2 regions of the Vibrio pelagius genome follow, and region 1 is predicted to be linked to the other one. Evidence: predicted binding sites of a transcription regulator. Region 1 holds the regulator's gene; the other holds the start of a gene.

Region 1 (4,044 bases):
TTTGGCAAGAAGCTGGCCTACCTGCAGGTGTCATTAACCTTGTTCAAGGTGCTAAAGAGACAGGTATTGCGCTAGCGGATGCGAAAGGCATAGATGGCGTGCTATTTACGGGCAGCGCTAACACAGGTCACATACTGCACCGTCAGTTTGCGGGTCAACCGGGTAAAATGCTGGCACTAGAGATGGGGGGTAACAACCCTATGGTGATCAGTGAACACTTTGGTGACGTTGATGCTACGGTATACACCATTATCCAATCCGCCTTTATCAGTGCGGGTCAACGTTGTACTTGTGCACGTCGTCTGTATGTTCCTGTGGGTGAGAAAGGTGATCAACTGCTCGATAGCCTAGTGGCAGCAACCAAAAAGATTCGTGTAGACCAACCGTTCGCTGAGCCTGCTCCTTTCATGGGGCCACAAATCTCAGAAGCGGCGGCTAAGTTCATTCTAGATGCGCAAGCAAACCTGCAATCTTTAGGTGGCGTAAGCCTAGTAGAAGCGAAAGCTGGTGAAGCTGCATTCGTCACTCCGGGCATCATCGATGCAACTAACATTGCAGAGCTGCCAGACGAAGAGTACTTCGGCCCACTACTACAAGTGATTCGTTACAACTCATTAGAGCAAGCGGTTGAATTGGCGAACGACACCCGTTTTGGTTTGTCTGCAGGCCTTGTATCAACAGACGACTCTGAGTGGGAGTACTTCGTTGATCATATCCGTGCAGGTATTGTTAACCGTAACCGTCAGCTAACAGGCGCAAGTGGTGACGCACCATTTGGTGGCCCAGGTGCTTCAGGCAACCTACGCCCGAGTGCTTACTACGCAGCGGATTACTGTGCATACCCAATGGCATCGATGGAAGGCCGTGAAACGCAGCTTCCAGCGACTTTCAGCCCTGGTATCGAGCTGTAGCAACAACGGCCACCTACAACAAAAATCACAATTGGAGGTAGGGAAGTTTGACCTCCTTTGGATTACTCGCTGGGCGTCTGACCTAGCGAGATATAACAATAAAATAAGTATGTCACAAGCTGATGGCTGCTGACTTTGTCTCGCAGCCACACTCTTTCTAATCCAACTCTCTAGCTTGAGCTTGCTAGAACCCGACAAGGAGTCACCATGACACCCGATCTACTGTTCAAATCCCTCTGGGATGACTACATCGAACGCCTCTGCCCATCTGCTGAGAAGGTACATCAGCTGTTGAAAGAAGAGGAAGACCTTATCAATGATCACATCGCGTTGCGTACGTTTAATGTTGCGCCTTTGGGGATCGAGACGCTGGCTAAACCTTTCTTAGCACTTGGTTACAAAGCGTGTGGTGACTACCTGTTTGAAAGCAAGAAACTCGTGGCTAAGCACTTTGAACACCCAGATCCAACCCAACCCAAAGTGTTCATTAGTGAGCTGAAAGTGGAAGAGTGTTCTGCAGAGCTACAAGCGATCGTGGCTAAGTTGGTTGCGCAAGTGGATGCAAGCAAGCTAGAGGGGCAGGATTTCCTATATGGCGGTCGTCTGTGGGACTTGGATTTCCAAGATTACAAACAACTGGCGACAGAGAGCGAATACGCGTCTTGGTTAGCCGCGCATGGTTATGGTGCTAACCACTTTACCGTGAGTGTGAACCAGTTAAATGCGTTCTCTGAGGTGCAAGCCGTGAATGATCACCTGAGTGAGTCTGGCTTTACAATCAACAGTGTTGGCGGCCAAGTGAAAGGCTCTCCAGAGGTGCTGTTAGAGCAGTCATCAACAATGGCAGATAAAGTGAAGGTAGAGTTCTCTGAGGGGACTGAATTGGTGCCTGGTGGCTTCTATGAGTTTGCTAAGCGCTACCCAATGGCGAATGGCGATCTCTACACCGGTTTTGTTGCAGCATCGGCTGACAAAATCTTTGAGAGCACTAACGGTTAAAGAAAGATACGTTAGCCATAGAGATGCGGTACGTTTCGCTTCGGGACAGTTTCCACATAGGACTCTGTGAGTTCTTTTCGTATCTCGTATCTCGTATCTCAATAAAGAAAAAGCCACCAAATTCGCATTTGGTGGCTTTTGAATTTTTATCGGTTAATCGAGATTAACGCGTACCGTAAACAACGATAGTTTTACCGTGAGCAGAAATTAGGTTTTGCTCTTCTAGCATCTTCAAGATACGACCTACTGTCTCGCGCGAACAGCCAACAATCTGACCGATCTCTTGACGAGTGATCTTGATTTGCATGCCATCTGGGTGAGTCATCGCATCAGGTTGTTTCGCTAGGTTTAGTAGCGTTTGTGCAATACGGCCAGTAACGTCAAGGAACGCTAAGTCACCAACTTTTTGGCTGGTAACTTGTAGACGGCTTGCCATTTGAGCAGAAAGACGCATCAGGATGTCTGGGTTCACTTGGATAAGTTGACGGAATTTCTTGAAAGAAATCTCCGCAACTTCACAAGGAGATTTTGCACGAACCCATGCAGTACGCTCTTGGTCTTCTTCGAATAGGCCAAGCTCGCCGATAAAGTCGCCTTGGTTTAGGTAAGAAAGAATCATCTCCTTACCTTCTTCGTCTTTGATAAGAACTGCCACAGAACCTTTCACGATGTAGTACAGGGTCTCTGCCTTTTCACCAGCGTGAATCAGAGTACTCTTTGAAGGGTACTTATGAATATGACAGTGTGAAAGGAACCACTCTAATGTTGGATCGGTTTGAGGTTTACCTAGAACCATAATATCTCACTTCCTCTGCAGGGTATGCTTGCCGCTTTCCATATTTTAGCTAAGCCTGAATTTGACTTCTTAGGATAAGAGCACTTGTTCTGTGCTGCAAGCTATCTTGTGTTTCGGTTAAGAATAGTATCCTTTTTCAGTCACTATTTCTTGATTTTAATCGTGACCTAGCTACGATTTTTTACGCAAAATTGTGCACATGATCACGGTATGAAAAGTAATCAACCAGAACGCCATTCCGTTAGCCGATTTTTCCCGTTTCAATGAGCTGTTGTAAGATTGGTCTTACAATGAGCTCCATAGCAAAGCTCATTTTCCCGCCAGGCACAACGAGTGTATTGTGACGAGACATAAATGAGCCATCAATCATAGCGAGCAGGTACGGGAAGTCGACGTTTTTGATACCACGCAGACGAATAACAACGAAACTTTCGTCAAGACTAGGGATGCCTTTTGCGTTAAGTGGGTTGGAAGTATCAACAGTCGGTACTCGCTGAAAATTGATATGGGTACGCGAAAACTGTGGAGTGATGTAGTTGAGATAGTCGTCCATTGAACGAACAATGGAATCCATCACCGCTTCACGTGAGTGCCCGCGATCACGTGTATCTCGGACGAATTTTTGAATCCACTCTAGGTTAACGATGGGCACCATGCCAATCAGCAGGTCAACGTGTTGCGATACATTGACATCACCATCGACAACCCCACCATGTAGGCCTTCGTAAAACATCACATCAGAGTTTTCTGGGATCTCTTGCCAAGGAGTAAAAGTGCCTGGCATTTGATTGTAAGGTACTGCTTCGTCAAAGGTGTGTAGGTAGCGTCTAACTTGTCCTGTACCTTCGTTACCGTATTTGCGGAAAAACTCTTCTAATGCGCCGAAATCGTTGGCTTGCGGACCGAAGTAGCTGATGTGTTTCCCTTGCTCACGCGCTTTGCGGATCTCGACGTCCATCTCTGGTCGAGTGAAGCGGTGAAAACTATCCCCTTCAACCCAAGCAGCCTTCACGTCCATCATATTGAACATTTTTCGGAAGGCTTCTGAGGTAGTGGTGGTACCGGCTCCTGAAGAACCCGTAACCGCAATAATTGGATGTTTAGCGGACATGACAACCCTTGTCGTTAGAATAACTTACTTGTTAGCAATCGTTTTCCACTATAACACGGCTATTTTTTTATGGCAGCCTAGAAGCGTTTTGTGAGTTGGATATCGACGGTTTCGTGCAGTTCAGAAAAAACAATACTCGCTTCCCCAGATTGCAATTGCTGTTTTACTTGGTCGATTTTGGATTGCAGTGAGATCTCAACATCACCGTAGTCGGTGCCTTCTCTGAG
Region 2 (4,044 bases), on a different replicon from region 1:
CAGATAGACCTGGGTTACAGAACTTCAACCAACGACGTGGCGTAATACCGTTCGTTACGTTAGTCAGTTTGCCTGGGAAGATCTCGTTGAATTCAGGGAATAGGTCTTTCTTAACTAGCTGTGAGTGAAGCGCTGCTACACCGTTTACTTTGTAAGAGCCAATCACACATAGGTTTGCCATGCGAACCATGCGGTGGAAACCTTCTTGGATGATAGACAGCTTAGCTTGCTTCTCACCATCGCCAGGCCACATTTTACGAACGTCTTGTAGGAAGCGGTGGTTGATTTCAAAAATGATTTCCATGTGACGTGGAAGTAGGCGCTGGATTAGCGACTCAGACCAAGTCTCAAGAGCTTCAGGAAGTAGTGTGTGGTTCGTGTATGCGAACGTGTTTGCACTGATATCCCAAGCGGTATCCCAATCTAGGCCTTTCTCATCGATTAGGATGCGCATTAGCTCTGGGATAGCGATTGTTGGGTGCGTGTCGTTCAGCTGAATAGTCTCTTGCTTAGGCAGATCCGCTAGAGCAAAACCTGCTGCTTCGTGGCGACGTAGGATATCGCGAACAGACGCTGCAGAGTGGAAGTACTGCTGCATTAGACGAAGAGTCTTACCTTTTTCGTGGTTGTCGTTCGGGTATAGAACTTTAGTGATGTTGCCAGCATCGATTAGCGCGTGTTGTGCTTCGAAGTAGTCACCGTTGTTGAAGCTTGCTAGTGAGAATGGCGCAATAGCCTGACATTCCCAAAGACGCAGTGGGTAAACAGTATCTGACTCGTAACCAACGATTGGTAGATCCCAAGGCATTGCTTTAACAGACATGCCTGGAACCCATTTACGAACTTGTTTCCCGTTCTCTTCAACCACTTCAACGTGACCGTAGAAACCGATCTCTTGTGCCAGTTCTGGGCGAGCAATCTCCCAAGGGTAACCTTCAACGCCACGCCATGCATCTGGCGCTTCTTTTTGGCGACCGTCTTCGAAAGACTGCTTAAATAGGCCGTATTCGTAGTGTAAGCCGTAACCGACTGTTGGGAATTCTTGAGCTGCACACGAATCCATGAAACATGCTGCTAAACGACCTAGACCACCATTACCTAGTGATGGGTCACGCTCTTCTTCTAGAAGATCCGTCAGGTTTTGACCTAGTTCTTCCATTGCGTGAGTGATTTGCTCATAAAGGCCCATGCTGATCAGGTTGTTACCTGTTAGACGACCAATGAGGAACTCTAGAGATAGGTAGTTAACGCTCTTGGCGTTTTTAATCTTCTCATCATTTTCAGTAGCAAGCAGATCGAATGTTGTCAGTTCTGCTAGAGCACGTCCCATTGCTAGGTACCATGCGCGGCTGTCCGCTGTTTCTACTGTTGTTGCGTAGGTTGCAGACAGATGTTTCTTAACACTTTCTTGGAACGACACTTTATCAAAAGTTTTTTGCTGAGTTGCTTTCATTTCAGAAATCTCGCTTTTATTTTTTCTAATTCATCTGTGACATATCGTGCATGGTCACAATTAACTAAACATCATCCCGGTCTAACGGCTGACTAGGAGTAGATGAAAGGGCGTAGGGGGCGTACTGACGTTGGGTTAGTGATCTAAATCTCATGTTCAGCTCCAGAATAAAAAATAGGAGTGATTATGATCACAAGCCCCCGTTCCATAACTTAACTTTGAATGATGAAATTTTTGTTTACCTATTTTCACTTTCTTGCGAGTTCTGATATTTGGATCACGAAATATTTTTCTTATTCTCACCTTTTACATAAATTCACGTGTAGAACTGAGCAATATCACGATCGCAAACCACATCATTTGGTGATTAATGTCACATTTATAGGGCGTAGCTGAGTCAAAACATGCCACAGTGCAAGATTTCTGAGGCTGATCATGGTCTGTGCCATTTTTCTTCACGTAACATAGCCTCAGAATTAATTCATAACGGCTTTTGTTCTGATGGTCGGTTATACACAATCGACTCTCCTTATAGAGATAAGAGCTACGGAATAGGTAACCTTCGACATGTGGATCCCGTCTAAACTGACTCGCCCGGGGCGATTACACAACGCAATCTTAAGACCACGCGTATTAGATCTGCTGCAAAATGCCGACTGCTATAAGCTTGTATTATTCCGCTCCCCTGCAGGCTACGGAAAAACGACGATGGCCGCTCAATGGTTGGTGGATAAACCTAACGTCGGGTGGTACAGCATTGACGATAGCGACAATGACGCTTTCCGTTTCATCAACTATCTGCTGCAATCTCTCAATAAAGCGACACAAAACGCCTGCCCTAACGCGCAAAAATTAGCGGAAAAACGTCAGTTCTCATCACTGCACTCTCTATTGAGTGAAGTGTTCGCTGAAATGGCGAACTTTCATCATGAGTGCTTCCTTGTACTCGACGATTACCACCTTGTTAACAATGACGATGTGCATGAAGCGATGCGTTTCTTCTTGAAACATATGCCAGACAACCTAACGCTTGTTGTCACGAGTCGCGGGACACCACCACTTGGCACAGCAAACTTACGCGTACGTGACCTGATGATAGAGTTAGGTAACGACTCGTTGGCATTTGATACAGAAGAGACGACCCGCTTCTTTAATCAACGCGTTACGGATGGCGTTGATGACATCACAGCGGGCAGCATCTGTGCCTATGTAGAAGGTTGGCCTTCCGCACTGCAGTTGATAGCTCTACAAGCACAGCATCAAAAGCGTACACTTGCTCAATCGGCAGAATCGGTTTCTCACTTTAATCACGCCCACCTCTGGGATTACTTAGTAGAAGAAGTCTTTGACTTGCTGGACAAAGAGACTCGTCACTTCTTAATGCAGTGCTCTGTGTTAGATCACTTTAATGATGAGTTGGTGTGTGCACTCACTCAACGTGAAGACGCACTAGGAATGATTGAGTCTCTCAACCGGTTTGGACTGTTTATCTACCCATTAGAGGGTGAGAAAAACTGGTACCGTTTCCACAATCTATTCGCTGAGTTTTTAGCTCACGAACGTCAAGCGCGCATCCCTCAGCAAGAAGCAGAGCTGCACAATGCAGCCGCCCAAGCGTGGCTAAAGCAGAACACGCCTCACCAAGCTCTTCGCCATGCGCAAAGAGCCAACAATGCTGAGTTAATTGTCCAGATCTTAGGTACTCACGGCTGGCAGATGTTTAACCAAGGGGAACTCTCTTCATTAGAGATGGCGATCAAACAGCTAACGCCAGATCAGCTTTACAGTGACCCAAAACTGTCGATGCTGCGTGCTTGGTTAGCGCAGAGCCAACACCGCTATGACCAAGTAGGCACACTGTTAGAAGAGGCAGAGTCTCAATATCAGGCCCGTAATATTGAGCTTGATACCCAGCAGCAAGGTCAGTACAACGCACTCCGAGCCCAAGTTGCCATTAACAGCAACGAACCTGAAAAGGCACTCGAGCTAGCAGAATTGGCACTAAGCCAACTCAATACTACCGTCTACCGCAGCCGTATCGTTGCCACTTCGGTTGTAGGTGAAGTTAACCATGTAATGGGCAACTTAAGCCGCGCATTGCCTATGATGCAACAAACCGAGAAATTGGCACGCCAATATCAGGTATACCATCAAGCACTGTGGGCGATTTTGCAACAGAGCGAAATCCTGATAGCACAGGGGTACGTTCAAGCGGCTTTCGAACTTCAAGACAGTGCCTTTAAGCTTATCGAAGAGCATCAACTACAATACGTACCACTTCATGAATTCCTGTTGCGCGTGCGTGCTCAGATCTGTTGGTGTTGGAACCGCTTAGACGAAGCGGAAGAGTGCTGCTACAAAGGATTAGATATTCTTGGTCACCACTCGCCAAGCAAGCACCTGCACAGCTACTCTATGCTAGCTCGGATTGCACTGAGCCGTGGTGAAATTGATAAAGCGGCCAAATTTATCGACCAGATTCAGCACCTTCTGCGCCAATCCACTTATCATGTAGATTGGACAGCGAACGCCTCTCTTTCACTTCTACTGTTCTGGCAGGTGAAAGGAGATAAAGATTCGATTCAAGATTG

What was found. The regulator CRP, encoded in region 1, controls carbon source genes, mostly activating them, when cyclic AMP is high. The targets are predictions, from matches to a motif close to TGTGANNNNNNTCACA.
Region 2: a site for CRP is predicted at 1,816-1,831, ahead of malT (HTH-type transcriptional regulator MalT). Genes of this name have one in related genera too.

The regions. Positions count from the first base shown of each region.
Region 1 covers NZ_AP025503.1:2,872,742-2,876,785, reverse strand. Annotated here, with positions in the region: gene astD (succinylglutamate-semialdehyde dehydrogenase) at 1-911, shown strand, start outside; gene vsple_RS12815 (DUF1338 domain-containing protein) at 1,119-1,910, shown strand; gene crp (cAMP-activated global transcriptional regulator CRP) at 2,074-2,706, opposite strand; gene vsple_RS12805 (phosphoribulokinase) at 2,948-3,817, opposite strand; gene vsple_RS12800 (YheU family protein) at 3,895-4,044, opposite strand, start outside.
Region 2 covers NZ_AP025504.1:1,043,584-1,047,627, reverse strand. Annotated here, with positions in the region: gene vsple_RS18815 (glycogen/starch/alpha-glucan phosphorylase) at 1-1,453, opposite strand, end outside; gene malT (HTH-type transcriptional regulator MalT) at 2,021-4,044, shown strand, end outside.